Regions from separate parts of the Stutzerimonas sp. CXK-1 genome, predicted to be linked through region 3. Evidence: predicted binding sites of a transcription regulator. Region 3 holds the regulator's gene; each other region holds the start of a gene.

Region 1 (7,259 bases), 510 kb from region 3:
GTCGACGGACGACTGGCTGGCGTACGCGCGCTCAGTCATCGTGAAACGCCCGGGCTCGGAGACCGCATCGAACTGGCCAAGAGCGACTGGATCCGCGGTTTCGAAGGCAAATCGCTGAGCAATCCGGAGGCTTCCGGCTGGGCCGTGAAGAAGGATCGCGGCGAGTTCGATCAGTTCGCCGGCGCCACCATCACGCCTCGTGCCGTGGTTGCGGCGGTTCATCGTGCGCTGCAGTTCTTCGACGCCCATCGCCCGGAGCTGCTGGCTCAGCGTGGCGAGCCCGCCGCACTCGACGCTGGCGCGCCGACGCAGGCACCCGACGTCACGCGACATTCACGCGCAGGTACGGCCGCAGCGCTCGAACCGTCGTCGCTTGCACCGCCCACTGGCGCAGAGGAGCAATGACATGAGCACCGTCAACTACCGCGATCTGACGATCAACGGCCTGTGGAAGAACAATCCGGGGCTGGTGCAACTGCTTGGCCTGTGCCCACTGCTCGGCGTGAGCAACTCGACGGTCAATGCTCTCGGGCTCGGCCTGGCGACGATGCTGGTGCTGACCTGTTCCAACCTGGCCGTATCGCTGGTTCGCGGCGTGGTGAACACGGCCGTGCGCCTGCCGGCATTCGTCATGATCATCGCCGCGCTGACGACCTGTATCGAACTGCTGATGCAGGCTTTTACCTATGAGCTCTACCAGATCCTCGGCATCTTCATTCCCCTGATCACCACGAACTGCGTGATCCTCGGCCGCGCCGACGGCTTTGCTGCCAAGCATGGGCCGCTGGCCGCCGTTTTCGATGGCCTGATGATGGGCCTGGGCTTCTGCCTGGTGCTCGTGGTGCTAGGCGGAACGCGCGAGCTGTTCGGTACCGGCGCGCTGTTGGCCAACATGAACCTGCTGTTCGGACCGGCAGCGGCCGACTGGCAGCTGACCCTCGTACAGGATTACAAAGGCTTCCTGCTCGCGATCCTCCCTCCGGGGGCGTTCATCGTCCTCGGCCTGCTGATCGCACTGAAAAACCGCATCGACCATGCCCTGGCCGAACGCCGCAAGGCCGAAGCCCCCCAAGCCAGTGCGCCCTCGCGCCGCGTGCGGGTAACCGGAGTCATCGAATGATCCGCTTGCCTCATCCGGCCCTGCCACTCGGGCAGCGTCCGCCGGCTTGCGGGGATCACAGCGCATGAACGCCGAGAAGCGCAGGGAGATCTTTCGTCGCTTCCACGAGGACAATCCCGAACCGAAGACGGAGCTGGCCTACAGCTCGCCGTTCGAGCTGCTCGTCGCGGTGATTCTGTCGGCGCAGGCTACCGATGTAGGCGTGAACAAGGCCACGGCCCGGCTGTTCCCGGTCGCCAATACTCCCGAAGCGATCCATGCACTCGGTGTCGAGGGCCTGGAGCCGTACATCAAGACAATCGGGCTTTACCGCAGCAAGGCCAAGAACGTCATCGAGACCTGCCGCATCCTCGTCGAACAGCACGGCGGCCAGGTTCCCGACAACCGCGAAGCGCTCGAAGCGCTGCCGGGCGTCGGCCGCAAGACCGCCAACGTGGTACTGAACACGGCATTCCGCCAGCTGACCATGGCGGTCGATACGCACATCTTCCGCGTCGCGAACCGGACCAACATCGCGCCGGGCAAGAATGTACTGGAGGTCGAGCGCAAGCTGCTCAAGGTCGTGCCCAAGGAGTATCTGCTCGATGCCCATCACTGGCTGATCCTGCATGGCCGTTACGTCTGCAAGGCCCGCCGCCCGCAGTGTGGCAGCTGCAGGATCGAAGACCTGTGCGAGTACAAGCACAAGACCTCCGACGATTGAGCCGCAACGAAAAAACCGTGCGTCTCGATTGAAAAAATCTTTTTTACGGCCTCCAGGTTTGCCGCTATAAGGTGCGCCAAAGCGCCCCATCGCCTTGGAGTGAACACGTGTCCGAAAAAGAAGATATCCAGATCGAAGACGACTTCATCGCCGAAGAGGACGATGACAGTAGCGAGGCTCCGGTCGAGGTCGCCAAGACCAACCTGACCAAGCGCCGCATCATCGACAACCTGCTCGAAGAGCGCCGCCTGCAAAAACAGCTCAACGACTTCGACTTCGATCTCTGATCGCGCAATGGCCCCGCTAACGGGGCCATCACGTCTCAATCCGCCCGCTGCGGCGACAGCAATTCGATCTTGTAGCCGTCCGGGTCTTCGACGAAGGCCAGGATGCTCGAGCCGTGCTTCATCGGCCCCGGCTCACGGGTGATCTTGCCGCCGCGGGCGCGAATGTCGTCGCAGGCCTTGTAGACATCCTCAACTTCCAGGGCGATGTGTCCGTAACCGCTCCCCAGGTCATAGGTATCCACGCCCCAGTTGTAGGTCAGCTCGATCACACTGTTGTGCGCCTCGTCACCGTAGCCGACAAACGCCAGGGTGAACTGGCCGTCCGGGTAGTCCTTGCGGCGCAGCAGGGTCATGCCCAGCACTTCGGTATAGAAGGCGATGGATCGGTCCATGTCGCCGACACGCAGCATGGTATGCAGCAGTCTCATCAGGATTCTCCTCTGTTTTCAGAGCACGGAAAGCATGACCCCGGCTCGTGGCCGGGGTCATGGTCAGGCTAGCGGTTACCAGCTTATCAGAGCGGACTGCGGCCCTTGCCCGCCGCGATGCGCATGCGCAGCGCGTTGAGCTTGATGAAGCCGCCGGCATCGGCCTGGTCGTAGGCACCTGCATCGTCTTCGAAGGTGGCAATGTTGGCGTCGAACAGCGAGTCATCCGACTTGCGGCCGACGACGATGACGTTGCCCTTGTACAGCTTCAGGCGTACCACGCCGTTCACGTTCACCTGCGAGGCGTCGATCATCTGCTGCAGCATCAGCCGCTCGGGGCTCCACCAGTAGCCGTTGTAGATCAGGCTGGCGTACTTGGGCATCAGTTCGTCTTTCAGGTGCGCCACTTCGCGGTCGAGGGTGATCGACTCGATCGCACGGTGGGCCTTGAGCATGATGGTGCCGCCGGGCGTCTCGTAGCAGCCGCGCGACTTCATGCCCACGTAGCGGTTCTCGACGATGTCCAGGCGACCGATACCGTTCTCGCCGCCGATGCGGTTCAGTTCGGTCAGCACCTGGGCCGGGGTCATGTCCTTGCCGTCGATGGCAACGATGTCACCGGCGCGGTAGGTCAGCTCAATGTAGGAGGGGCTATCCGGCGCGGATTCCGGGGACTTGGTCCAGCGCCACATGTCCTCTTCATGCTCGGTCCAGGTGTCTTCCAACACGCCGCCCTCGTAGGAGATGTGCAGCAGGTTGGCGTCCATGGAGTACGGCGACTTCTTCTTGCCGTGGCGCTCGATCGGGATGGCATGCTTTTCGGCGTAGTCCATCAGCTTCTCGCGCGAGAGCAGGTCCCACTCGCGCCAGGGCGCGATGACCTTGACGCCCGGCTTCAGCGCATAGGCACCCAGCTCGAAGCGCACCTGGTCGTTGCCCTTGCCGGTGGCGCCGTGGGAGATGGCGTCGGCGCCGGTCTCGTTGGCGATCTCGATCAGGCGCTTGGCGATCAGCGGACGGGCGATCGAGGTACCCAGCAGGTACTCGCCTTCGTAAACGGTGTTGGCACGGAACATCGGGAAAACGAAGTCACGCACGAACTCTTCGCGCAGGTCGTCAATGTAGATTTCCTTGACGCCCAGGGCCTGTGCCTTGGCGCGAGCCGGCTCGACCTCTTCGCCCTGCCCCAGGTCGGCAGTGAAGGTCACTACCTCGCAGTTGTAGGTGTCCTGCAGCCACTTGAGGATCACCGAGGTGTCCAGGCCACCGGAATAGGCCAGAACCACCTTCTTAACGTCCGCCATGCCATCAGCTCCACGGTGTTGTACGAAAAGCCCATGATTCTACGCCTGGCGGCCGGGCTTTTACAGGGGCTCAGCTGGTCGGGCTGGCCGCCGTGGCCGTCGCCGGCACCGCCGCCTCGCGCTCCAGGCGAACGGCCACACGGCGATTCTGCGCGCGATTACGCGCGTTGCTGTTCGGTACCAGCGGGTAACGCTCGCCATGGAAGCGCAACGTGATCTGCTCTTCCTTCACGCCGTTGGCGATCAGGTATTCCTGCACCGCCAGGGCTCGGCGCCGCGAAAGATCACGATTGGTCAGGCGGTTACCGCTGTTGTCGGAGTGCCCATCCAGAAGGACACGGTTGACGCTCGGATCGGCCCGCAGGTAGGCCAGGACCCGATCCAGCTGAGCGCGGCCGGCTGGCTCCAGCGCGACGCCACCACTGGGAAAAGGCACACGGGTCTGCCGCACCTGATCGAAATTGACCGGCAGCAACTTCGCCGTGCAGACGCGATATTCCTCATAGGCCTTGGCAAAGCGCGCCGGCAATAGGCGCACCTCCAGCGGATCGCCACCGTAAGAAGTACGATGGCGCACCACCGGACTGCGACCTTCCAGGAGCCCTGTCAACAGTCGCCCCGCCTGTGCCTGGGAGCTGTTGAAGGGGATATCGCCACCGCGAACGGCAACGGATCCCAGGTTGATATCGCTGCGTGTCGGCTGCCAGGGAGCTGCGGCCGCGAGCAGCGTTGCCGTACCGTTGTCGAGCCAGCGCTGCGGCGATTGCAAGCGAAACACCGCCTGCTCACCCGCGCGGCGGACGAACTCACCCTGCCCGAAGCCGGCGACCGGCTGGATCAGCCGACACTCGAACTGGTCGCCCTCCACGCGCCATTCCACCCGTTCCAGACGCGTCTGGAAGGTGATGGCACTGGCAGGGGTCGCCAGCAGGCAGAACAACAGGACAGGACGCAGGCGCACGGCGAGCTCCGCTGAATGGACAGTTACCTCGGAGATATCGGGCCCCACGGGGGAAACTTGAGCCGCCCCGTGCCACTGGCGAGGCAGCCGCTCCACGCCTCGCCATCGCACGACGTGCCGTGCCGTGCCAATTCCGGTAGCATGCGGGCACGTTTGACCGGCCTGGAAGATAGCTGCATGAGCGACCGAATTACCCTGCTGCGCCCCGACGACTGGCATATCCATTTGCGCGACGGCGCGGCCCTTCCGCATACGGTCGGCGATGCGGCCAGGCAGTTCGCTCGCGCCATCGTCATGCCCAACCTGGTGCCGCCAGTTCGCAATGCGGACGAGGCCCAGGCCTATCGGCAGCGCATCCTGGCGGCGCGCCCCGATGGCAGCCGCTTCGAGCCGCTGATGGTGCTCTACCTCACCGACAATACCCAACCGGATGAGATCCGCCAGGCCCGCGCCAGCGGTTTCGTTCATGCTGCCAAGCTCTATCCTGCCGGGGCGACCACCAACTCCGCCTCTGGCGTGACCAGCCTCGACAACATCTTTCCGGTGCTGGAGACGATGGCCGAGGTCGGCCTGCCGCTGCTGGTCCACGGCGAGGTCACTCGCAGCGAAGTCGATATCTTCGACCGGGAAAAGCGCTTCATCGACGAGCAGCTCTGCCACGTCACCGCGCGCTTCCCGACCCTCAAGGTGGTGTTCGAGCACATCACCACAGGTGACGCCGTGCAGTTCGTCGAGGCTGCCGGCAGCAATGTGGGCGCGACCATCACCGCCCATCACTTGCTATACAACCGCAACCACATGCTGGTCGGCGGTATTCGTCCGCACTTCTTCTGCCTGCCCATTCTCAAGCGCAACCTGCACCAGGAGGCGCTGCTCGACGCAGCCACCAGTGGCAACGCGAAGTTCTTCCTCGGCACCGACTCGGCGCCCCATGCGCAACATGCCAAGGAGGCAGCCTGCGGCTGCGCCGGCTGCTATACCGCGTATGCGGCGATCGAGCTCTACGCCGAAGCCTTCGAACAGCGCAATGCACTGGACAAGCTCGAAGCCTTTGCGGCCCATCACGGCGCAGACTTCTACGGACTGCCGCGTAACACGGAGCAGATCACACTGGTACGCGAGGACTGGCAGATGCCGGCGAGCCTGCCGTTCGGTGAGCAACAGGTGATTCCGCTGCGGGCGGGCGAAACCTTGCGCTGGCGCCTGGAGGGCTCGCGATGAGCGACGAAAGCTTCGATGACGAACTGGACGGCAACCTGCCCGGCAAGCCTCGCTCGCCAATGGCGCGCCGTTTTCGCGGCTTCCTGCCCGTAGTGGTGGATGTGGAATGTGGCGGCTTCAACTGCGCCACCGATGCCCTGTTGGAGATCGCCGCGGTACCTATCGCAATGGACGAACAGGGCCTGCTCTACCCGCAGGAGACGCTGTTCTATCGGGTCGAGCCGTTCGAAGGTGCCAACATTGAGGCGGCTGCACTGGAGTTCACCGGCATCAAGCTCGACCACCCGTTGCGCATGGCGGTGCCTGAATCCCAGGCGCTTGGCGACATATTCCGCCACGTCCGCAAGGCAGTGAAGTCGGCAGGCTGCAAGCGCGCCATTCTCGTTGGGCACAACAGCAGTTTCGATCTCGGCTTTCTCAACGCCGCTATCGGCCGTTGCGATCTGAAGCGCAATCCATTCCACCCCTTTTCCAGCTTCGACACCGCCACCCTCGCCGGTCTCGCCTACGGCCAGACGGTGCTGGCCAAGGCCTGTCAGGCGGCAGGTATCGAGTTCGACGGCCGAGAAGCGCATTCGGCGCGCTACGATACCGAGAAGACCGCCGAGCTGTTCTGCGGCATCGTCAACCGCTGGCGCGAGATGGGCGGCTGGGAAGAATTCGACGAGTAAGGGACCGGGGTCGCGCGGCTGATCGCCCCCGCAACGCAAAAGGCCCATCGTTCGATGGGCCTTTTCGTTTTCGCCGAAGCTCAGCGATTAAAGCGGCTTGCCGCGGTTACCATGCGCACCGACAAACGCCTGGACGGCAGCCAACTCGTTGGGCAGAACGGTGCAACGCTCACCGCGCTCGAACAGGTCCGCCAGGTGCGCCGGCAGCGACAGCGCCTTGCCGACTCCGGCCTTCTCCACCGCCTCCGGGAATTTCACCGGATGAGCGGTGCCGAGCACCACCATCGGCGTGCTCAGGCTGCGACGACATTCGCGCGCCGCACGCACGCCGATGGCGGTATGCGGGTCAAGCAGCTCGCCGGTGTCACGGAACACGTCCGCGATGGTGGCGCAGGTCTGCTCGTCGTCAACGGCAAGCGAATCGAACAGCTTGCGCGCCTCGGTCCAGCGATCCTCCTCGACCGAAAGCTTGCCGCTGCCCTTGAAGCCATCGAGCAACTCGGCGACGACCTTGCCGTTGCGTCCATGCAGATCGAACAGCAGGCGCTCGAAGTTGGACGACAC
Region 2 (7,259 bases), 650 kb from region 3:
CTGGGATCTTGGCACGACTGGCGGTCTGTTGCAGACGCTTGTTGACTTCGGTCTCGATGCGCTCGACCGGCACGCCAATGGTCATGCGGCGCTCAAGAGCGGAGGTGCTTTCAACAGAAACTTGCATGGATTTTCCTCGTTGCACAGACATAAGCCGGGCGTTCCGGCCCCAGAATGGGCAAGCATTCTAGTGGCTCGATAGACAGAAGTCACCCCGGCAGAATGAGCCGCCCCGAACGCAGCAGCCGCATGCCGCACACGGCTTGGCTGAGCAATCCGGGCGGCCTGGAAGCGGCCGAACAGGCATATCCGTGCGAGCGTAGAGCGGCGGTTGCCCCAAAACGAAACATGAAAAAGCCCCGCCTATCTGGCAGGGCTTCTGCTACACGAAAAGGCCCGCATGGTCAGTCAGCCTTGAGCGGTGCTCCAATCGATGATGCCGAACTGCCAGGTCGCAAGAATCACGATGCCGAAGACGATCCGGTACCAGGCGAATGTGGCATAGCTGTGATTGCCGATGAACTTGAGCAGAGCCCGGACGGCGAGCATCGCGAACACGAACGATGTGACGAAACCGATTGCAAATACGGGCAGATCGGACGGCTGGAACAGATCGCGATACTTGTAGCCGGAATAAACCGCCGCTCCGACCATTGTCGGCATGGCCAGGAAGAACGAGAACTCGGTTGCCGCCTTGCGGGACAGGCCAAATAGCAAGCCTCCGATGATGGTCGAGCCGGAACGGGATGTGCCCGGTACCAGCGCCAGGCACTGCGCGAAACCCACCTTCAATGCCAGCTTCCAGTTCATGTCGTCGACAGTCTCGGCCTGGACGCTGTGGTCGCGTCGCTCAGCCCAGAGCATGATCACCCCACCGATGACCAGTGCCGTGGCGACGGTGATGGGGTTGAACAGGTATTCGTGGATCAGGTCGGCGAATGCGACCCCCAGCACAGCCGCGGGAATGAAGGCCACCAGCAGGTTGAGCGTGAAATTCTGAGCCGGACGTTCCTTGGGCAACCCAACTATCACGCCCAGCACCCTGTCTCGATACTGCCAGACGACCGCGAGAATCGCGGCCAGCTGGATGATGATATTGAAAGCAATCGCCCGCTCGCCGCCAAAACCGATCAGGTCGGCAACGATGATCTGGTGGCCAGTGCTGGAGATTGGAAGAAATTCAGTGATGCCTTCTACGACACCGAGTATCAGCGCTTGTACCGCAAGCCAAAGATCCATCTATTCCCCATCAGCGATGAAGCCCATCGCACTCGAAAACAACAAAAGGAAGGCGCCTAGCGCTTGGCCAGGCCGCTGATCTGACCGACGGCGGACAAGTTAATTCCACCCTCGACTTTAGTGGGGGCTCATTTTTAGCCAGGGGCAGCCGAAAAGCTATTGGGAGTTTGCAAACGGCCTGCTCGAAGAAGCGCCTCCGGATACACCCGATTCCGGAAAGGTCGGCCGTTGCCATTACAAGAAATCGAAAGCTGCACTGGGAGTAACCAAATGAATCTGTTGCGCAAGTACCCCATCAGTAAAAGGCTTTGGCTCATACCCGTCGTCGCGACGCTGATGCTCTTCGTGTTGGGCATGCTCATGATCCAGCAGGTTCGCGAGGACCTCTACAAGGGCAAGCAGGAGATGACCCGAAACGTGGTGGAAACAGCCGCGGGTATCTTCGACCACTACCATCGCCTGGAAACCGGCGGCCAGATGACGACCGAACAGGCACAGCGCGCTGCACTGGAACAGGTCCGTACACTGCGCTACCGCCAGAGCGACTATTTCTGGATCAATGATCTGGGGCCGACCATGATCATGCATCCGATGCAGCCCAAGCTCGACGGGCAGAACCTCTCCGGCATCAAGGACCCGAACGGCAAAGCGTTATTCAACGAAATGGTTGCGGTCGCCAAGCGCAACGGCGCAGGCACCGTTGACTATATGTGGGCCAAACCTGGCGAAGAACAGCCGGTTCCCAAGGTTTCGTATGTCCAATTGTTCAAGCCATGGGGCTGGATCATCGGTTCAGGCATCTACGTTGACGATGTCGAAGCGGAGTTCCGCAACTACCTGACGCGCTTCTCCATCATCGGCCTCGCTATCGCCGCGCTGATGGCTGTGCTGGTGGCCATCCTCATCCGCAGCATCACGGCGCCTCTGCGCAATTCCATGGCAGCAATGGCCAACATCGCCAGTGGCGAAGCGGATCTTACTCATGAGCTGGATGTCTCCGGCAGTGACGAGCTGACCGCCCTTGGCCGGGATTTCAACGCATTCACGCGCAAGTTGCGCAGCGTCATCGGCCAACTGCTCGAAACCGCCGAGTCACTGGCTCAGTCTTCGCGCACGCTGGGCAGCGTGTCCCGCGAGGCCTATGAGCAAAGCCAGCAACAACTGCAGCAGATGGAGCTGGTCGCCACAGCCATCAACGAAGTCACCTATGCAGTGCAGGAAGTAGCCAAGAACGCCGAGCACGCTTCCAACGAAGTCGGCGACGCCGAGGGCCAGGCCGGGCATGGCCAGCAGAATATCGAGACCAGCCTGCAACAGATCGATCAGCTGTCTTCGACCATCGCGCAGGCAGTCGAGGTCATTCAGTCGCTGGCCGACGAAACCAGCAAGATCGGCAGCGTGCTCGACGTCATTGGCTCGATTGCCGATCAGACCAACCTGCTGGCGCTGAACGCAGCCATCGAGGCGGCCCGTGCCGGCGAACAGGGTCGCGGCTTCGCGGTAGTGGCTGACGAGGTGCGCTTGCTGGCGCAGCGGACCCAGCAATCCACGGCTGAGATCCATACCATGATCGAACGCCTGCAAAAGAACTCCGGCGCCGCCGTCAACGTCATCATGGAAAGCAACCGGGCTTCGCAGGCAACCGTCGAGCAGGCCAGCCAGGCCGGTGAAAGCCTTGGACAGATTGCGCAGGCATTGCGCAACATCTCGGGCCTCAACGCCTCGATTGCCAGCGCCACCCTGCAACAGTCGCACGTGGTCGAAGACATCAATCAGAACGTTACCCAGGCCGCCAGCCTGGCGCAGCACAGCACCGACGCTGCCGAGCAATCGAGCGAAGCCGGCAAGCATCTCGGTGAACTTGCCGACCGGCTGAACAACATCCTGCAGCAGTTCAAGATCTGACCCCTTTCGGCTTGGTGCCCCGACGCCAAGCCGCAGCTTCCAGCCTGGGCTCCTTGCTTTGCGGCGCGTTGTCGCATGGCAAGGCGACAGCTGGCGAAGCGCCCGAGCGTCAAATAAACAAATCCCTTTATATTCAGTCGCTTAGACAAAAGAAACAGCGTACTGACGAGGCACCGTCGAACTAAGACTTTTGGCTAATTGAAACGAACGGAGTTTTTTTTGAATTCCGATGTGACTCATGGGTCCTCTGAGCGCATCATTTGGATAAGGCCAACGCCATGGCACCGAAATCACTGGCGGCAACCCAATATCCGCACCGAATTCAGAGAGACCTTGCCCTATGAACGCTACCCTTCGCATCAACGACGCCCTCCTCATTACCGACCGCGCTTTCAAGCCCTTCCAGTGTGTTGCCTGGACCCTGCCCGAAGGCAACGGCGAAGTCAGCATCAGCGTGATCGACCGCCGCGATGCTCGCGTGCTCGGCCGCTGCAAGATGTCCAGCAGCGTCTACAGCAACCCGGCCCAGCTTGAGCAAACCCTGGAACAAACGCGCGAACGCCTGAGCCAGAACGGAGCGCATTTCTCCGAGTGGCATATGCCGGCCTAAAGCGGCAACCGCGTTCAGTGCAGAAAGGCCTGACGGCAACCGCCTCGGGCCTTTTGCTTTGTATGCGCTGGAATCCTTGGTGGGCTCTTGCGGTCTGAACAGAGCGTGCATGCAAACCAGGAGGTTCCGATGAAAGGCGCAGAAGCCTACGTCAACGATCAATGGCAAAGCAGCGGCCTGGCGAACCTGCCGCAAGATTCCGACGCCCTTACCGTCACCCTGAAGTTCATCGTGCCCCGCGCCGCACAAACCACGGGGTTGCTCAACCACATTGCCGAGGTTGCCGAGCGGCATCTGGAAGAAGCCTACCCGGGCCGTAACGTCCGTCACAAACCTGTGGTGGGCTCGGTGGTGGGAGATGGCACCGGCGATGGCATAGAGCTGGAGTTCCAGGTGGCCGCTGTCCGCTAGAGGCGCGCCACACCGAGTGACCCCGTCTCGTGGGAAACGAGACCTCTTGGGCCGATCGCTGAGATGACACCCCTCGAACTGCAGCGCATGCTGCTGGACCAGTTCCCTCCCCTGTTCCTTCTGGAGGTGGCGGTAAGAGCGCTGTTCGCCTTCATAGCGGTATTCGTGTTCCTGAAGGTGAGCGGCCGGCGTGGTATACGCCAGCTATCGGTATTCGAGCTGGTGATCATTCTGACGCTGGGCTCGGCTGCAGGGGACGTGTCGTTTTATGAAGACGTCCCACTGTTGCCCGTCGCGGCGGTGTTCATCACGCTGCTATGCCTCTATCGCCTGACCGTAGCCCTGATGACCAGAAGCCCGCGCTTTGGCGCCTGGCTCGAAGGCAAGCCGCTCACCATCATCCGTGACGGTATCTACGACCTGCGCAACCTCGACAGCCACCAGATATCCGCCGATGAGTTCTTCATGGAGCTGCGCCAGCAAGGGGTCGAGCACCTCGGCCAGGTACGATTGGCGATTCTGGAAACCGATGGCGAAGTCAGCCTGTACTTTCACAGTCCCGAAGAAGTACGCCCAGGCCTTTCGGTGCTCCCGCCCGAGCACAGGCCGACTTACCGACATGTGCCGGCCAGCGACCTCTATGCCTGCACCCACTGCGGTTTTCCCCAGGTAATCGACACCGACCAGGCGATGGCATGCCACCGTTGCGGCAATCCGACCTGGTCCAAGGCACTGGCATCGCAACGAACACGCTGACCGCCGGGGCCGAACCGTAACGCGGAGCTCTGGTCAGCTATAGGGATGGGGCAGCAGCGATTGCCGCCCAGACACGCACCCAACCCGGAGATCGCCCATGCTAGGTGACTATTCCTCGATCAACGACCATCTCGAGACCGCCCGCAAGCACGCCGACCAGGCGGAAACCGAGGGCAAGCCGGCACTGTATCGCGAAGCGATCGACGAGCTCGTCGCGGCGATCCAGCTGCTCATGCGCAACAGCCAGGAACGTGAAGACTAAGGAAGCAACCGGGACGACCTGGGCCAACGTGCATGGACATCCAAACCCCTCCCATCGCTGATGGTGCCAGGCCCGTCTCAATCGACGAAATCGACGACACCGACACACCGCTATGCCCCGACCTGCCGCCCGAACTGCATTATTCGGACGATAGCCAGCCTGGAATTCGGCGAAAGCTGTCGCGAGGCAAGTACATCTATCTCGCCGCTGATGGCAAGCGCATCAGGGACGCTTCCGAGGTCGAGCGAATCAACAAGCTCGCCATTCCACCGGCATATCGGGACGTCTGGATCTGTGCCGACCCCCATGGCCATTTGCAAGCCACCGGCCGGGATGCTCGGGGCCGCAAGCAATACCGCTATCACCCACGCTGGCGAGAAGTTCGCGATCATGGCAAGTACCAGCGGATGCTGCAGTTCGGCCAGGCGCTGCCTGGGCTTCGGGCACGCCTGGAGCGGGACATCGGGCTCCCTGGCCTGCCGCGCGAAAAGGTGATGGCGCTGGTGATACGCCTGCTCGAATCGACGCTGATTCGCGTTGGCAATGCCCGCTACGCCCGCGACAGCCGCTCCTACGGCCTCACAACGCTACGCAACCGCCACGTCAGCATTCGGGGCAGCGCCATACGCTTCAGCTTTCGCGGCAAGAGCGGCATCGAGCACGAGGTCACTCTGCGGGACCGCCGCCTCGCCCGACTGATGCGCCGCTGCATGGAGCTGCCAGGACAGCACCTGTTTCAATACCTGGATGACCAGGGGCAACGGCACACTGTCAGCTCCGGGGACGTCAACGACTATCTCAGACAATCAACCGGCCAGAGCTTCACAGCCAAGGATTACCGCACCTGGGCTGGCAGCGCGCAGGCTCTGGCTCGCCTGCGACGCCAGCCGTGGCAGCCAGAAGCTCAGGCACGCCGAACGCTGGTCGAGGCGATCCGGGAGATCTCATCATTGCTGGGCAACACACCAGCCATCTGCAGGCAGTGCTATGTGCACCCCGAAGTCATCGAGGCTTTTCTGCGCGGCGAATTGGCCGAGCTGCGCGCAGCTCGGCGCCGCAAGTGGCTGAGCGCCGAAGAAGTGGGGCTGATCCATTTCCTGCAGCGCTATGCCAGCTCGGCTTGAGGTGAAGCGGCGGGCCAGGAGCACCACAGCAAGACGCCCCTTCCCGCCGCGGCCGATCAGTAGTAGGCGTTTTCGCGATTGGTGTGATCGGTAACGTCACGAACGCCCTTGAGTTCAGGAATACGCGCCAACAGCGTTTTCTCGATACCCTCTTTCAAGGTCACGTCCGCCTGCCCGCAGCCTTGGCAACCACCACCGAACTGCAGCACCGCGATGCCTTCCTCGACGACATCGATCAACATGACCTGCCCGCCATGACTGGCCAGGCCTGGGTTGATTTCGGTTTGCAGGTAATAGTTGATGCGCTCGTTGAGCGGGCTGTCCTCGTTGACCATCGGCACCTTGGCATTCGGCGCCTTGATCGTCAGCTGGCCGCCCATGCGATCGGTCGCGTAGTCCACCAGGGCATCCTCGAGGAACGGCTCGCTGACGCTGTCGATCCAGGCAGTAAAGCTCTTGAGGCCAATGGCGACATCGTCCGGCTTCTGCTCGCCCGGCTTGCAGTAGGCGATGCAGGTCTCGGCGTACGGCGTGCCCGGCTGGGTGATGAAGACGCGGATGCCGATGCCCGGCGTGTTCTGCTTTTCCAGCAGACCAGCCAGGTAATCGTGTGCAGCTTCGGTAATGGTGATCGCGCTCATGGTGACTCCTCGCAATGATGCCGGCAGTGTACGCCAAGCCAGGGCAGCGATAAAGTCCTAGTAAATTGGTCGGATTAGATCCGGCGCTTCTCCGATCAGAGATTCTCGTAGCGATTCATGTCCAGCACGCCGGCCTCTCGCGGCTCGGTCTCCTGCAGGTACGCGGAGAGATCGTGAAAGTACGTCCAGAATTCAGGATGGCTGCGGCGAACGCCCCAACGCTCGACGACTTGATCGAACTCCGCAGCCGAGCGCACGCGCTCCATGGCCTGGACGAACGCGGACACTTCGCCCGCACGTACGGCGAACAT
Region 3 (7,259 bases):
CACGCCCGTCGACATGGTCGGGCTGGAGGTGGGCTACCGCCTGATCCCGCTGGTCGATCGCAACCAGGGTGGGCAGTTGCTCGGGCGCATCAAGGGCGTACGCAAGAAGCTGTCGCAGGATCTGGGCTTTCTCATGCCGTCGGTGCACATCCGTGACAACCTCGACCTGATGCCCAACGCTTACCGGCTGACCCTGATGGGGGTCAGCCTGGCCGAAGCCGAGGTCTATCCGGACCGGGAGCTGGCAATCAACCCCGGGCAGGTGTTCGGTCCGCTCAATGGTATCGCCGCCAAGGATCCGGCCTTCGGCCTGGAGGCGGTCTGGATCGAGGGCAGTCAGCGCGACCAGGCTCAATCGCTTGGCTACACGGTGGTCGATGCCAGCACGGTGATTGCTACGCACCTGAACCAGGTGCTCTACAAGCATGCTCACGAACTGCTGGGGCATGAAGAGGTCCAGCAGTTGCTGCAGCTGCTGGCCAAGAGTTCGCCCAAGCTCGCCGAGGAGCTGGTGCCGGGCATGGTGTCGTTGTCTACGCTGCTCAAGGTGCTGCAGACGCTGCTGCAGGAGCAGGTGCCGGTTCGTGACATTCGCACCATTGCCGAGGCCATCGCCAATGTCGCCGGCAAGAGTCAAGATCCCGCCGCGATGGTCGCGGCAGTGCGTGTCGCGCTGTCGCGTGCAATCGTGCAGAACGTGGTGGGACTAGAGCCGGAGCTGCCTGTCATCACGCTCGAGCCCCGGTTGGAACAGATATTGCTCAACAGTCTGCAGAAGGCCGGACAGGGTGCCGAAGATGGCATCCTGCTGGAGCCGGGAATGGCCGAAAAGTTGCAACGCTCCCTTGTGGAGGCCGCGCAGCGTCAAGAAATGCTCGGCAAGCCGGCGATTCTCCTGGTGGCGGGTCCGGTTCGTGCGATGCTCTCGCGCTTCGCGCGGCTCGCGGTGCCGAACATGCATGTGTTGGCCTACCAGGAAATTCCGGACAACAAGCAGGTCACCATCGTTTCGACGGTGGGACAGAATTAATCGAGGGTGCAGGCCATGCAGGTCAAACGTTTCTTCGCCGCCGATATGCGCATCGCCATGAAGATGGTTCGCGACGAGCTGGGCGCCGATGCCGTGATCATCGGCAACCGGCGCGTGGCCGGCGGCGTGGAGCTGACGGCTGTGCTCGATTATCCGGTGCAGGCCGCGCCCGAAGCGAAGAAGCCCAATCCCGCGCTCGAAGCCGAGCTGCGCAAGACGCAGACGCGCATCGCCACCGCGCACGCAGAGCTCTCCGGCGCCCGGCCGCAGCCGGCGCAGAATCGTCAACTGCTTGACGAGCCCAAACCGGCGCCGGCACCCGAGCCGGTGTCGAACGGCGCGGCGCCGGCGCTCGACAGCCGGGCCATCGAGAGCATGTACAGCGAGCTGCAGGGGCTGCGTGAGCTGATCGAAGTACAGCTCGGCTCCATCGCCTGGGGCCAGGAGCAGAGCCGTCGCCCGCAGCAGGCCAGCCTCTGGCGCCGCCTGCAGCGCGTCGGCCTGCCGGCCGAGCTGTCGCGCAGCCTGCTGGAAAAAGTCTCCACCGTCAGTGATCCGCGGCAGGCCTGGCGCATGCTGCTGGCGCACCTGGCGCAGTCGATCAAGGTCAGCAAGAACGAGCCGCTGGAAGAGGGTGGCGTGATTGCCCTGGTCGGCCCGGCAGGCGTCGGCAAAACCACCACCCTGGCCAAGCTGGCCGCGCGCTACGTGCTCAAGCACGGCGCGCAGAGCATTGCCCTGGCGAGCATGGACAACTATCGCATCGGCGCACAGGAGCAGCTCAAGACGCTGGGGCGAATCCTCGACGTGCCGGTGGTGCAGATCGATCCCGCCAAGCCGTTGGCCAGCTCGCTGGCGTCGCTGGCACGCAAGCGGGTCATCCTTATCGATACCGCCGGCCTTCCGGCCAGCGATCCGACCCTGCGTCAGCAGCTGGCCGCGCTGTCGGACCGAGGCGTGAAGTCACGCAATTATCTGGTACTGGCCGCGACCAGCCAGAGCCAGGTGCTCAAGGCGGCGTGGCACAACTATCGTCGCTGCGGCCTGAGTGGCTGCATCCTGACCAAGCTGGACGAGGCTGGTTCGCTCGGTGATGTGCTGGGGCTCACGATCAGCCAGCATTTGCCGATAGCCTACCTGGCCGACGGGCCGCGTATTCCGGACGACCTGCATCTGCCGCGCAGCCACCAACTGGTCAGTCGCGCTGTCAGTTTGCAGTCGGACGAAGAGCCGAGCGAGGAAACCATGGCGGACATGTTCGCCGGCTTGTACAACGAATCGTCGCGGCGGGCGGGTTGAGCGCGCGCTGGCAATCGAATAAACCTGATGCGTCCGCAAGGCGCATCGTCGGCCCCTTGGGCCTGCTACATATGGGCGTTTGAAGATGGGTATGCATCCCGTACAGGTGATTGCGGTGACCGGCGGCAAAGGTGGCGTCGGCAAGACCAATGTGTCGGTCAATCTGGCACTGGCCCTGGCCGATCTCGGTCGCCGCGTCGTATTGCTCGACGCCGACCTCGGCCTGGCCAACGTCGATGTGCTGCTGGGTTTGACCAGCAAACGCACGCTGGCCGATGTGATCGCCGGTGAGTGCGACCTGCGTGACGTGCTCATCCAGGGGCCAGGCGGCATCCGCATCGTGCCGGCCGCCTCCGGTACCCAGAGCATGGTCCAGCTCTCGACCCTGCAGCATGCCGGTCTGATCCAGGCCTTCAGCGAGCTGGGCGATGAGCTCGATGTGCTGATCATCGACACCGCCGCCGGTATCGGCGATGCCGTGGTGAGCTTCGTGCGTGCCGCCCAGGAAGTCTTGTTGGTGGTCACCGATGAGCCGACGTCCATCACCGACGCCTATGCGCTGATCAAGCTGCTCAATCGCGACTACGGCATCAGCCGCTTCCGTGTGCTGGCCAACATGGCCCACGCGCCGCAGGAAGGCCGCAACCTGTTCGCCAAGCTGACCAAGGTCACCGAGCGATTTCTCGATGTCGCGCTGCAATATGTCGGCGCGATTCCCTACGATGAGTCGGTGCGCAAGGCCGTGCAGAAGCAGCGCGCCGTCTACGATGCCTATCCTCGGGCGAAGTCCTCGCTGGCGTTCAAGGCCATTGCGCAGAAGGTCGATACCTGGCCATTGCCTGCCACCCCGCGTGGGCACCTGGAGTTCTTCGTCGAGCGACTGATCAATCCAGGCACTGCCGGGAACCACGAATGAAAACTGCCGGATCCGCTATGTATTACAGCAAGGCACACGAAAAGGATGCGCAATATCGCCTGATCGATCAGTACGCCCCGCTGGTCAAGCGCATCGCCTACCACCTGCTGGCCCGCCTTCCGGCGAGCGTGCAGGTCGACGACCTCATCCAGGCAGGGATGATCGGGCTGCTGGAAGCGGCAAAGAAATACGACTCGGGCAAGGGCGCCAGCTTTGAAACCTACGCCGGCATCCGCATCCGCGGCACCATGCTCGACGAGGTGCGCAAGGGCGACTGGGCGCCCCGTTCGGTGCACCGCAACTCGCGCATGGTCAGCGAGGCGATCCGCGGCATCGAAGCCAGAACCGGGCGTGACGCTAAAGATCACGAGGTTGCGGCCGAACTTAAGTTGAGCCTCGACGAGTACTACGGGATTCTGGGCGATACGCTTGGCAGCCGGCTTTTCAGCTTCGACGATCTGCTGCAGGAAGGCGAGCACGGCGAACTGAACGAGGATGCCGGCAGCGCGCACCCGGAACCCTTCCGCGACCTCGAAGACGAGCGTTTTCAGCAGGCCCTGGCCGATGCCATCGCCAATCTGCCCGAGCGGGAAAAGCTGGTGCTGTCGCTGTATTACGACGAAGAGCTGAATTTGAAAGAAATCGGTCAAGTGCTGGGCGTCAGCGAATCGCGCGTAAGCCAGCTGCATAGCCAGTGTGCCGCGCGTCTGCGGGCGCGCCTTGGCGAGTGGCGTGCCGCCTGATCGACTGTATTGCTGCGAGACGTGCTCGGTTGCCGAGATTTTGGAATTACGGAGGTCGACTTGGACAAGAACATGAAAATCCTCATCGTCGATGACTTCTCGACGATGAGACGCATCATCAAGAACCTCTTGCGTGATCTGGGGTTCACCAATACGGCCGAGGCCGACGACGGCACCACGGCCTTGCCGATGCTCAAGAGCGGCAGTTTCGATTTTCTGGTGACTGACTGGAACATGCCCGGCATGAGCGGCATCGACCTGCTGCGCCAGGTGCGTGCCGATGAGCGCCTCAAGCATCTGCCGGTACTGATGGTCACCGCTGAAGCCAAGCGCGATCAGATCATCGAAGCGGCCCAGGCCGGGGTCAACGGCTATGTGGTCAAGCCCTTCACCGCCCAGGTGCTCAAGGAAAAGATCGAGAAGATCTTCGAGCGCGTCAACGGCTGAAGCAGCAACGCCGCGAGGGCACTATGACGCAAGCAGATCAAAGCCTGGCAGAGTTCGAAGCGACTCTGAAGGCCAACGCCCCCAAGTTGATTGAAAGCCTGCAGCAGGGTCGTTTCGACGAAGCGACGCAGATGTTCAATGAGCTCAGCCAGGCGCGCAACCACAGCCTTTATCAGGAAGTCGGCAAGCTCACCCGCGAGCTGCACAACGCCATCGTCAAGCTCGAGATGGATACCTGTGCCACTGGCGGCGATCCGTCACCGATCACCGATGCCACCGACCGGCTCTCCTATGTCGTGGAAATGACCGAGAAGGCCGCCAATCGCACCATGGACCTGGTGGAGGAGTCCGCGCCGCTGGTCAACTACGTGAGCTACGAGGCCCAGAGCCTGACGGCGGACTGGCAGCGCTTCATGCGCCGCGAAATGGACGCCGACCAGTTCCGCAGCCTGGTCAAGCGCATCGACCAGTACCTCAAGCGCAGCATGAACGACGGCAGCCTGTTGTCGCAGAACCTGAGCGAAATCATGCTTGCCCAGGACTTCCAGGATCTGACCGGACAGGTCATCAAGCGCGTCACCCGACTGATCACCGAGCTCGAAAGCAACCTGCTCAATCTCGTCTTGATGGCGGGCCAGGTGGACCGTGTTGCAGGCATCCAGCATGACCGCGATGCCATGCGCGCCGAGCAAGAGAAGAAAAAACAAGAAAAATCACCGTCCAACGGTGAAGGTCCGCAGATGCATGCCGATAAGCGTGAGGACGTCGTGTCGGGACAGGACGACGTGGATGATCTGCTTTCGAGCCTGGGTTTTTAGGGGAACAGGAATATGAGCTTCGACGCCGATGAAGAAATTCTCCAGGACTTCCTGGTAGAGGCCGGCGAGATTCTCGAATTATTGTCTGAGCAGCTGGTGGAGCTGGAAAGCAGCCCCGATGACATGGCCCTGCTCAATGCGATCTTTCGCGGGTTCCACACCGTCAAGGGCGGCGCAGGCTTTCTGCAGCTGCACGAGCTGGTCGAGTGCTGCCACGTTGCCGAAAACGTCTTCGATACGCTACGCAAGGGCGAGCGCCGCGTAGATTCCGAGCTGATGGACGTAGTGCTGCAGGCCCTGGACTCGGTCAACGCCATGTTCAATCAGGTCCGCGAGCGCGTCGAGCCGACCCCGGCATCGCCCGAGCTGCTGGCCGCGCTGTCGCGGCTGGCCGAGCCGGCAGGCGCCGAAGAGGCCGCACCGGCGGCCGAACCTGCTCCCGAGCCGGTCGTAGCGGCTGCCGAGGACTCGGTAGATAACGAGTACGAGCAGCTGCTCGATGCGATCCAGGCGCCGGCGGCCGAGCCGACGGCCGAGTCGGGCGCAGCTCCTGATGAGATCACTGACGACGAATTCGAAGCGCTGCTCGACCAGCTGCACGGCAAGGGCAGCTTCAGTGGCGCTTCCGAGGCCGCGCCGGCTGGCACGGCGCCCGCTGCCGCAGCCCCCGAGCCGGCATCCGACGAGATCACCGACGACGAATTCGAAGCGTTGCTCGACCAGCTGCATGGCAAGGGGCAGTTCGCCCCGGACGCTGAAAAGCCGGCCGCGCAGCCAGGCAAGCCGGTCGAACAACCGGTTGCAGCCGCGAGCGAAGCCACCGGCGGCGAGCACATCACCGACGACGAATTCGAGGCGCTGCTCGATCAGCTGCACGGCAAGGGCAAGTTCGAGCCTGCCAGCGCGAGTTCCAGCGCCGCCGAGGCGACGCCGCCAGCGGCACCGGCCAAGCCCGCGGAAAAAGCCACCAAGCCGGCGGCGGCCAAGGCGCCGGCGGCTGCTCCGACACGCGCCGAGGCACCAGCCCGTGGCACGCCTGCCGCGGCGAGCGCCACGGCGGAGAAACCGGCCAGCGAAGCGGAAACCACCGTGCGGGTCGATACCGCACGCCTGGACGAAATCATGAACATGGTCGGCGAGCTGGTGCTGGTGCGTAACCGCCTGGTACGCCTGGGTGCCAGCAGTGGCGACGAAGCCATGGCCAAGGCCGTGTCCAATCTCGACGTGGTGACGGCCGATCTGCAGAGCGCGGTGATGAAGACGCGCATGCAGCCGATCAAGAAGGTATTCGGTCGCTTCCCGCGCCTGGTCCGCGACCTGGCGCGCAGCCTGAAGAAAGAGATCAACCTCGAGCTGGTCGGTGAAGAGACCGACCTCGACAAGAACCTGGTCGAAGCGCTGGCCGATCCGCTCGTGCACCTGGTGCGCAACGCGGTCGACCACGGCATCGAGACTCCCGAGGATCGCGAAGCCGCAGGCAAGCCGCGCACCGGCCGGGTAGTGTTGTCCGCCGAGCAGGAGGGTGACCACATCCTGCTGATGATCACCGACGACGGCAAGGGAATGGACGCCAATGTCCTGCGCGCCAAAGCTGTCGAAAAGGGCATGCTGGACAAGGATGCCGCCGATCGCCTGAGCGATCTGGAATGCTACAACCTGATCTTCGCCCCGGGCTTCTCGACCAAGACCGAGATTTCCGATGTGTCCGGCCGCGGGGTCGGCATGGACGTGGTGAAGACCAAGATTTCCCAGCTCAATGGCACGGTGAACGTCTTCTCGACCAAGGGGCAGGGCTCGAAGGTCGTGATCAAGGTGCCGCTGACGCTGGCGATCATGCCCACGCTGATGGTCATGCTTGGCAACCAGGCATTCGCCTTCCCGCTGGTCAACGTCAACGAGATCTTCCACCTCGACCTGTCGCGTACCAACGTGGTCGATGGCCAGGAAGTCATCATCGTCCGGGACAAGGCGCTGCCGCTGTTCTACCTCAAGCGTTGGCTGGTGCA
Region 4 (7,259 bases), 380 kb from region 3:
GACGGCGTTCGGCATGCGCGAATTGCTGGCGGCCAATGGCGTCGAGGCCGACCTGCCGATGCTCGGTTACCTGTTTGCGCAACCCTGGGCCGAGCAGCACGCCGACCTGTTGCAGCGCTTCGCGCGCGCGGTACACCAGAGCAAACGGCAACTGGCCGAGAACCCGCAGGCCTGGCAAGGCATCCGCCCGCTGATGCGCGCGACCGACGATCAGGTGTTCGCCGCGCTGCGCGATGCCTTTGTCGCCGGTACGCCCGCGCCGCTGGACACCGAGCGGGTCGCCGCACTGCGCGCCCTGCTGGCCGGCAGCGTCGATGCCGGGCAGGCGGTGATGCCCGCGGCATCCTTCATCCAGGCGCAGCCATGAGCGCCACCCGCTGGGCTTCCTGGGTCGCATTGCCGCTGACCCTGGCGCTCTGGGCGGGGTTGGCGGCGGGGCTGAATACGCCATTGTTGCCGAGCCCGGCGCAAGTGCTCGAGGTCGGTTGGCAAATCCTCGCCAGTGGCGAGCTGGCCCAGCATCTGGGTGCAACCCTGCGCCGCGTGGCGATTGCCTTCGCGCTGGCGATGACGCTCGGTACGCTGCTCGGCCTCGGCATGGGGCGGTCGCGGCTGTTCAATGCCTTCTGCGATCCGCTGCTGGTGCTGTTTCTCAACCTGCCGGCGCTGGTCACCATCATCCTGCTCTACGTCTGGTTCGGCCTGGTCGAGGCCGCCGCGGTGCTCGCCGTGGTGGTGAACAAGGTGCCGAACGTGGCCGTGACCCTGCGCGAAGGCGCGCGTGCGCTGGACCCGCGGCTGGAGCAGATGGCCGATGTCTATGGCTTCGGGCGCTGGCGCCGGCTGGTGCATGTCTGGCTGCCGCAACTGTTTCCCTACTGGATGGCGGCGACCCGCAGCGGGTTGGCGCTGATCTGGAAGATCGTGCTGGTGGTCGAACTGCTCGGCCGTTCCGATGGGGTCGGTTTCCAGCTGCACATGGCTTTCCAGGTATTCGATGTGGCGGCGATTCTGGCCTGGAGCCTGGCCTTCATCGCCGTGGTGCAGGCGATCGAATGGCTCGTGCTGCAGCCGGTGGAGCGGCGCGCCACGCGCTGGCGCGAGGCCGGGGTGGCGCATGCTTGAGCTGGCGATCGACGGGCAGGGCGCCGGGCACCCGATTCTCGGCCGGCTCCAGGCGCGCATCCGCCCGGGCGACCGGATCTGCCTCTTGGGCAGCTCCGGTGTCGGCAAGACCACCCTGCTCAACGCCATTGCCGGGCTGGATCGCAGCCTGCCGGCTTCGATGATCCGACGTCAGGCCGGGCTGCGGATCGGCTATCTGTTCCAGGAGCATCGCCTGTTGCCCTGGCGCACCTTGCGCCAGAACCTGGCGCTGGTTGGTGCCGCACCGGCGCGCATCGACGCCTTGCTCGCCCAGGTCGGCCTGCAGGGCTGCGCCGACAAGCTGCCCGACCAGCTGTCGCTGGGCATGGCCCGGCGGGCGGCGCTGGCGCGTTGTCTGGCGGTGGAGCCGGATCTGCTCCTGCTCGACGAGCCCTTTGCCTCGCTGGACGCACCGCGGGTGCAGGAGCTGCGCGCCTTGATCGCCGCGGTGCTCGATGCCCGGCCGGGCATGGCCATGCTCTGTGTGACGCACGATCCGCGCGATGCCGAGGCACTGGCCAACCGCCGCTGGCAGCTGGTCGGCAAGCCGGCGGCGCTGGTCGAAGTGCGGACGGAGGCCGGTGACCCGGTGCGTGACGCCGGCTGATCAGCCGCTGGCGAGCTGGGTCAGCGCATGCAGGGCGAGCCCGACGAGGCCGCCGACCAGGGTGCCGTTGATGCGGATGAACTGCAGGTCCTTGCCGACGCTGCGTTCCATCTGCTCGACCAGTTCGGCGCTCTCCCAGTTCTCCACGCGTTCGGCGATGTAGCGCCCGATCTGGCCGCGATAACGCTCCAGCAATGATGGGGCGGCGTCGCTGAGCTGTTCGTTGATCCAGCCGCGCATGGCCGGGTCGCTGGCCAGCGCGTCGCCGAGCCCGCGGGTCAACCCGACGATGCGCCCGCCGATGCGCGAGGCGTCGCTCGCCAGGTCGGCCTCGAGCCAGGCGACCAGGTCCTGCCAGAGGCTGCGGAAATAGTCGCCGGTGGCCGGATGGTCGAGCAGCAGGGCGAGAATGCGCTCGACCTTCAGCGCGTACTCGGGGTCATGCCGCAGGCGATCGATGTACTCGCCGACGTGCTCGTCGAAGCGCTGGCGCACCAGGTGCTCGGGGTCTTCGGCGATCTCGGCGAGCAGCCCGGAAAGCCCGTCGACCAGCTTGTTCGCCGACCAGCCGCCGACCGACTTGCCCAGCCCCAGGTAGCGCAGGGTGCGCACTTCGCGGGTGATGGTGTCGGCGATCAGCGCACGGGTGTCCTCGTCGCGCATGATCGAATCCAGGCGCACGAGCATCTCGTCGAGCAGCGCCTGATGCCGACCCTGTGCGGTGAGGATGGCCAGCGCCTGGGCCAGCAGCGGTGCGACATCGGCCTTGCGCAGGCGGTCGATGAGCTTGTCGCGGGCAAAGGCCTGTACGCGCTCGTCGTGCAGCGCGCCGACGGCGAAGCGCGCCATGCCGGTGAGTTGGCGGCCAACCGCGTCGGCATTGGCCGGATGCCGCAGCCAGTCGGCCAGGCGCGTGGCGATATCGAGTTCGCGCAGCTTGGCCAGCACCAGCGGGGTGGCGAGAAAGTGGGTGGTGATGAACTCGGCCAGGTTGCGGCCAATGCGCGCCTTGTTGCGCGGGATGATCGCGGTGTGCGGAATCGGCAGCCCCAGCGGGCGGCGAAACAGCGCGGTGACGGCGAACCAGTCGGCGATCGCGCCGACCATCGCTGCTTCGGCGAACGAGGCTAGGTAGCCCCATGCCGGGTGTTCGTTGTGCAAGGCGGTGGCCAGTACGTAGAGCAGTGCGGCGAGCAGCAGCAGGCCACCGGCCACGAGCTTCATCCGGGTTACCGGGGATTGCCAGGGGCTGGGCATGAGCGGGTATTCCTCTGAACCGACGACAGCCTGACTGCAGACCTGCCTGTCGCCGGTTGCGTTCGCAGCGGGTCAGTCGGCCAGGTCGGTCGCTTCGTCGCGGATCAGCACGTAGCGGCCGGCCGCATGGTCGAGGCAGTCGTAGACGAAGAACATCGCGACCTGGGCCGGGGTTTCCATCACCGCGGCGTAGTCACCCGGCTCGGGGCGAAATGCGCGACCCGAATCGTTGCTGGCCACGCAGGCGATCTCGGCGACCACGAAGGCTTCTTCGGCGCTGCCGTCGAAATACTCCTCGCGGTCGCGTGCATCCCACTCGGCAGGTGCCTGGAAGGGCCCGGTGATGACCACGCGGGCATCGCCGAGGTCGAGTTCCTCGTCGGGGTTGCGCTCATCGGGGCGATAGAGCGTGCAATCCAGTGCCTGCGGATCTTGAACGATTGCTGCTTGGACCTTTGGATCGAGCGCGGCCATGGTGACTCCACTTCGGCAGGGATTTGCCGCAGTGTGGTGGAGCCGGCGTTGCGGTGCAAACACCACCGGCATCGGACCGTCGGCCGCCGCGCTTGGCGAACGCCGGCTGAGCTGCCGCCTCCAATGCATGAACTCACCTACCGGCGGAGACGCGCATGAACGAGGAACACACCCACGAGCCGCAACCCGAAGAAGGCGTACGCGACGACCAGGTCGAGGGCACGCCGAATCCGGAGCGGCTGTACGACGAGAACGAGCCCGAGGTACGCCCCGACGACCCGGACATGACCGCCGACGACTACACCAACCTGCCCGGGTAGCGGTTGGCTCGGCAACCCGCCGCCGGCCTGCTATCGTCGGTTCAGCGAAGCGGCAATCGGCCGCGCTTTACGAAGGGAGTCCGCATGCGCCTGAGCGTCCTGTTCCTGATCCTGCTCGCCACGGCGGGCTGTTCGTCCTGGGCGCCGGAGCCGGAGGACATCTCGGCGGTCCCGGCGGAGCGCCTGCTGGCGTATCAGCAGGCGCAGGAGGGTGCGGGCGAGATCGTGGTGACGCGGGATTTCGGATTGCGCGGCGGCGGCTGCTACATCGCCGTGCTGATCGACCGTGAGCTGGCGGCGCGCATTCACGTCGGCGAACGGGCCCGCTTTCAGGTGCCGGCCGGGCGGCATGTCGTCGGCATCGGCACCGACCCGCTGGACGACACCCTGTGTTCGAAGGGGCGCCTGCGCCGCGAGGTGCTGGCCGAGGTCGTTGCCGGGCAGGTGCTGGACTACCGCATCACCAGCGAGAACGACATCGGCTTCGACATCCGTCCGCTCGCGCGCTGAGCGCCGCTACGGGGCTGGAGGCGCTCAGCGAATGACGCTGCGGGCGACCTCGAGATAGCTGGCGCCGTATTCGCTGACCGCCTCGGCGTTCGCCGATTCGGATTCGATATGCAGCTCTTCCAGGGTGTCGGCCAGCTCGTCCATGCGCATGTTGATGGTGCTCAGCGACCCCTGCAGGCGATAACTGATCTCGTAGATTTCCTTTAGCCGCTCGGCTGTCAGCTCCTGGCCCAGGGCGGCTTCCAGGCGCTTGTTGTCTTCGGAAAAACTGGCTACGGCCGAGGACAGCTCGCTATCGGCGACGGCCAGCGAGGCGCAGGTCAGACCGAGGGCCAGGACGGCGGTTTTCATGGATGACTTCACGAGACGCTTCCCTTGCTGGAAATGGGGGCGCGAAATTACCACTCGTCCCCGATCCGCATGCGTACTGGCGCACAAAGCCGAAACAGCAGATTGCCGCAGGCCGGCCGGGCATGACCGTCCGGTCATCCGCCGCTGCTGAGTTCGGTAGCCGGCACCGCGCAGGGGCCGCTGTTGGCAGCGCCTCGCTAGCAGAGGCGGCCGGCCAGGGGCGCGCGCCGGCTGCAGGGTATCCCGCCTCCACGCGCTGAAAGCGCTCTGCGACGGCCTTTTGCACGGCGACGAGCTCAAGCCGGACGCTTGCTTGCCGATAAACGGCAGGTCTGCCGGCATGCTCCTTTCATGCGCCGGCACCTGCCTGACCCGTGCCCGGAAAACGAACCCATGATGCAGCGCCTGACCATTCGCTCCCGTCTCCTGATCCTTGTCTGCACGATGCTGCTGGCCTGCGTGGTCGTCGGCATCACCGGCCTGAGCGCGCAGCAGCGCAGCCTGAACGGACTGAACACCGTTTACCTCGATCGCGTGGTGCCGCTGCGCGACATCAAGCTGATTGCCGACCTCTACGCAGTGAAGATCGTCGATGCCAGCCACAAGGCGCGCAGCGGCATGATCACTTACGCCCAGGCGCGCGACGACGTGCGCCAGGCGCGCGCCGAGATCCGCCGGCTGTGGCAGGCCTACCTGCAGACCCGCCTGCTGCCGGAGGAGCGCGCGCTGGCGACACGCATCGAGAGCCTCAAGGCGGCGACCGAAAAGCCACTGGACGGGCTCGAGCGCACTCTCGATCGGCACAGCGAGAAGCGCCTTGCGGTGTTTGTCATGAATGACCTGTATCCGCTGATCGACCCGCTGTCGGAGGCGTTCAGCGAACTGATCGACCTGCAGCTCGGCGAGGCCCGCGGCGAGTACGAGCGCGCCCTGGCGCTGTACGAGCGCAACCGAGCTTTCTTCATCGGCCTGCTGGGCGCACTGTTGGTCGGTGGCGCATTGTGTTCGCTGTTGCTGATACGCAGCATCGGCCGCCCGTTGCAGGCGCTCAAGCAGGCCGCCGCGCAGGTGGCGGCCGGCGACCTGAGCCGCACCATCGAGTGCCGTGGGCGCGACGAGATCACCGAGGTTCAGCAGTCGATCCGGCAGATGCAGCACCGGCTGCGCGAAACGCTGCAGGACATCCAGGGCTCGGCGACTCAGCTGGCATCGGCGGCCGACGAGCTGCACGCAGTGACCGAGCACAGCGCCCAGGGCATCGCCCAGCAGAACCAGGAAGTGCAGATGGCCGCCACCGCGGTCAACGAGATGTCGGCCGCGGTCGAGGAGGTTGCCGGCAATGCCAACCGCACCTCGACCGCTTCGCGTGAGGCCGAGGAGGTGGCCGAAGCCGGGCGCCACAAGGTCAACGTCACGCGGGAAACCATCGACCGCCTGAGCAACAAGCTCGGCGATACCGCCGCGACCGTGCAGCGCCTGGCCGACGAGGCCGGCAACATCGGCCAGGTGGTCGACGTGATCCGTGCCATTGCCGACCAGACCAACCTGCTGGCGCTCAATGCGGCGATCGAGGCGGCGCGCGCCGGGGAGGCCGGCCGCGGTTTCGCCGTGGTCGCCGACGAGGTGCGCAACCTTGCCCAGCGCACGCAAAGTTCGACCCAGGAAATCGAGCGGATGATTGGCGCGATCCAGAGCGCGACGGCCGATTCGGTGCGCGAGATGGAGCAGAGCAGCGAGTTCGCCGGGCGCAGCCAGACGCTGGCCGGCGAGGCCGACCAGGCGCTGGCGCTGATCGCCGAGCGGGTCGGGCAGATCAACGAGATGAATCTGGTGATCGCCAGCGCAGCGGAAGAGCAGGCCCAGGTCGCCCGCGAGGTCGATCGCAACCTGGTCGCCATCCGCGATGTGTCCGAGCAGAGCGCGACCGGCGCCCAGCAGACCTCGGCGGCCAGCGACGAGCTGGCCCGGCTGGCGACCGGGCTCAATCAGCTGGTCGGGCGCTTCCGCCTGTAAACCGCCGGGGCGCCTGAGCGCACGGCCCGTTCAGATGCGGAACTGACGGGCCAGCCCACCGAGGCGTTGGCCAAGCGCTTCCAGGTGGCTGGCGGTACGCGCGCCCTGCTGGGCCTGATCGGCCACCTCGTCGACCGACACGGCGATCTGATGCACGCTGCGGCTGATCTCCTCGGACACCGAGGTCTGCTCCTCGGCGGCGCTGGCAATCTGCGCGTTCATCGCGTTGATGGTGGCGATCAGCGCGGCCATGGCGTCGAGCGACACGCCGGTGCGGTTGGCCTGCTCGCTGCTGCTGTGGCCGGCTTCGCTGGAGCGTTGCATCGCCTGAACAGCGCCAGCGGTGCCCTGCTGCAGGCGATCGATCATGCCTTGGATCTCCGCGGTGCTCTGCTGGGTGCGACTGGCCAGCGCGCGAACCTCGTCGGCGACCACGGCGAAACCGCGCCCGGCCTCACCGGCACGCGCCGCCTCGATCGCCGCGTTGAGCGCCAGCAGGTTGGTCTGGTCGGCGATCGAGCGGATCACGCCGAGCACGCCGACGATGGCGTCCACGTCCTGGCGCAGGTTGTCCATGCTCA

Evidence for each region. Region 3 encodes FliA, which starts transcription of late flagellar genes. Its sites were predicted from a motif close to CTAAAGTTTNNNNNNNNNNNGCCGNTAA; they were not measured.
Region 1: AC0KXH_RS14675 (flagellar protein MotY) is a predicted target of FliA. The motif match lies at 4,838-4,865, and genes of this name have one in related genera.
Region 2: AC0KXH_RS09100 (methyl-accepting chemotaxis protein) is a predicted target of FliA. The motif match lies at 1,367-1,394, and genes of this name have one in related genera.
Region 4: AC0KXH_RS13975 (methyl-accepting chemotaxis protein) is a predicted target of FliA. The motif match lies at 4,961-4,988, and genes of this name have one in related genera.

Annotation. Positions count from the first base shown of each region.
Region 1 covers NZ_CM173217.1:3,085,729-3,092,987, forward strand. Annotated here, with positions in the region: gene rsxG (electron transport complex subunit RsxG) at 1-405, shown strand, start outside; gene AC0KXH_RS14650 (electron transport complex subunit E) at 407-1,120, shown strand; gene nth (endonuclease III) at 1,185-1,823, shown strand; gene AC0KXH_RS14660 (PA3496 family putative envelope integrity protein) at 1,931-2,110, shown strand; gene gloA (lactoylglutathione lyase) at 2,146-2,538, opposite strand; gene AC0KXH_RS14670 (argininosuccinate synthase) at 2,625-3,842, opposite strand; gene AC0KXH_RS14675 (flagellar protein MotY) at 3,913-4,803, opposite strand; gene pyrC (dihydroorotase) at 4,981-6,024, shown strand; gene rnt (ribonuclease T) at 6,021-6,695, shown strand; gene thrC (threonine synthase) at 6,783-7,259, opposite strand, start outside.
Region 2 covers NZ_CM173217.1:1,919,729-1,926,987, reverse strand. Annotated here, with positions in the region: gene tig (trigger factor) at 1-127, opposite strand, end outside; gene AC0KXH_RS09105 (undecaprenyl-diphosphate phosphatase) at 409-1,239, opposite strand; gene AC0KXH_RS09100 (methyl-accepting chemotaxis protein) at 1,510-3,144, shown strand; gene AC0KXH_RS09095 (hypothetical protein) at 3,485-3,754, shown strand; gene AC0KXH_RS09090 (hypothetical protein) at 3,884-4,165, shown strand; gene AC0KXH_RS09085 (DUF421 domain-containing protein) at 4,229-4,921, shown strand; gene AC0KXH_RS09080 (hypothetical protein) at 5,019-5,183, shown strand; gene AC0KXH_RS09075 (DNA topoisomerase IB) at 5,216-6,307, shown strand; gene nfuA (Fe-S biogenesis protein NfuA) at 6,364-6,948, opposite strand; gene AC0KXH_RS09065 (fatty acid cis/trans isomerase) at 7,044-7,259, opposite strand, start outside.
Region 3 covers NZ_CM173217.1:2,571,418-2,578,676, reverse strand. Annotated here, with positions in the region: gene flhA (flagellar biosynthesis protein FlhA) at 1-1,030, shown strand, start outside; gene flhF (flagellar biosynthesis GTPase FlhF) at 1,046-2,329, shown strand; gene fleN (flagellar synthesis regulator FleN) at 2,415-3,245, shown strand; gene fliA (RNA polymerase sigma factor FliA) at 3,263-3,988, shown strand; gene AC0KXH_RS12045 (chemotaxis response regulator CheY) at 4,061-4,435, shown strand; gene AC0KXH_RS12040 (protein phosphatase CheZ) at 4,459-5,253, shown strand; gene AC0KXH_RS12035 (chemotaxis protein CheA) at 5,266-7,259, shown strand, end outside.
Region 4 covers NZ_CM173217.1:2,950,181-2,957,439, reverse strand. Annotated here, with positions in the region: gene AC0KXH_RS14015 (ABC transporter substrate-binding protein) at 1-367, shown strand, start outside; gene AC0KXH_RS14010 (ABC transporter permease) at 364-1,125, shown strand; gene AC0KXH_RS14005 (ATP-binding cassette domain-containing protein) at 1,118-1,753, shown strand; gene AC0KXH_RS14000 (DUF445 domain-containing protein) at 1,754-3,010, opposite strand; gene AC0KXH_RS13995 (hypothetical protein) at 3,083-3,484, opposite strand; gene AC0KXH_RS13990 (hypothetical protein) at 3,640-3,804, shown strand; gene AC0KXH_RS13985 (3-isopropylmalate dehydratase) at 3,889-4,314, shown strand; gene AC0KXH_RS13980 (DUF6746 family protein) at 4,339-4,665, opposite strand; gene AC0KXH_RS13975 (methyl-accepting chemotaxis protein) at 5,059-6,678, shown strand; gene AC0KXH_RS13970 (methyl-accepting chemotaxis protein) at 6,709-7,259, opposite strand, start outside.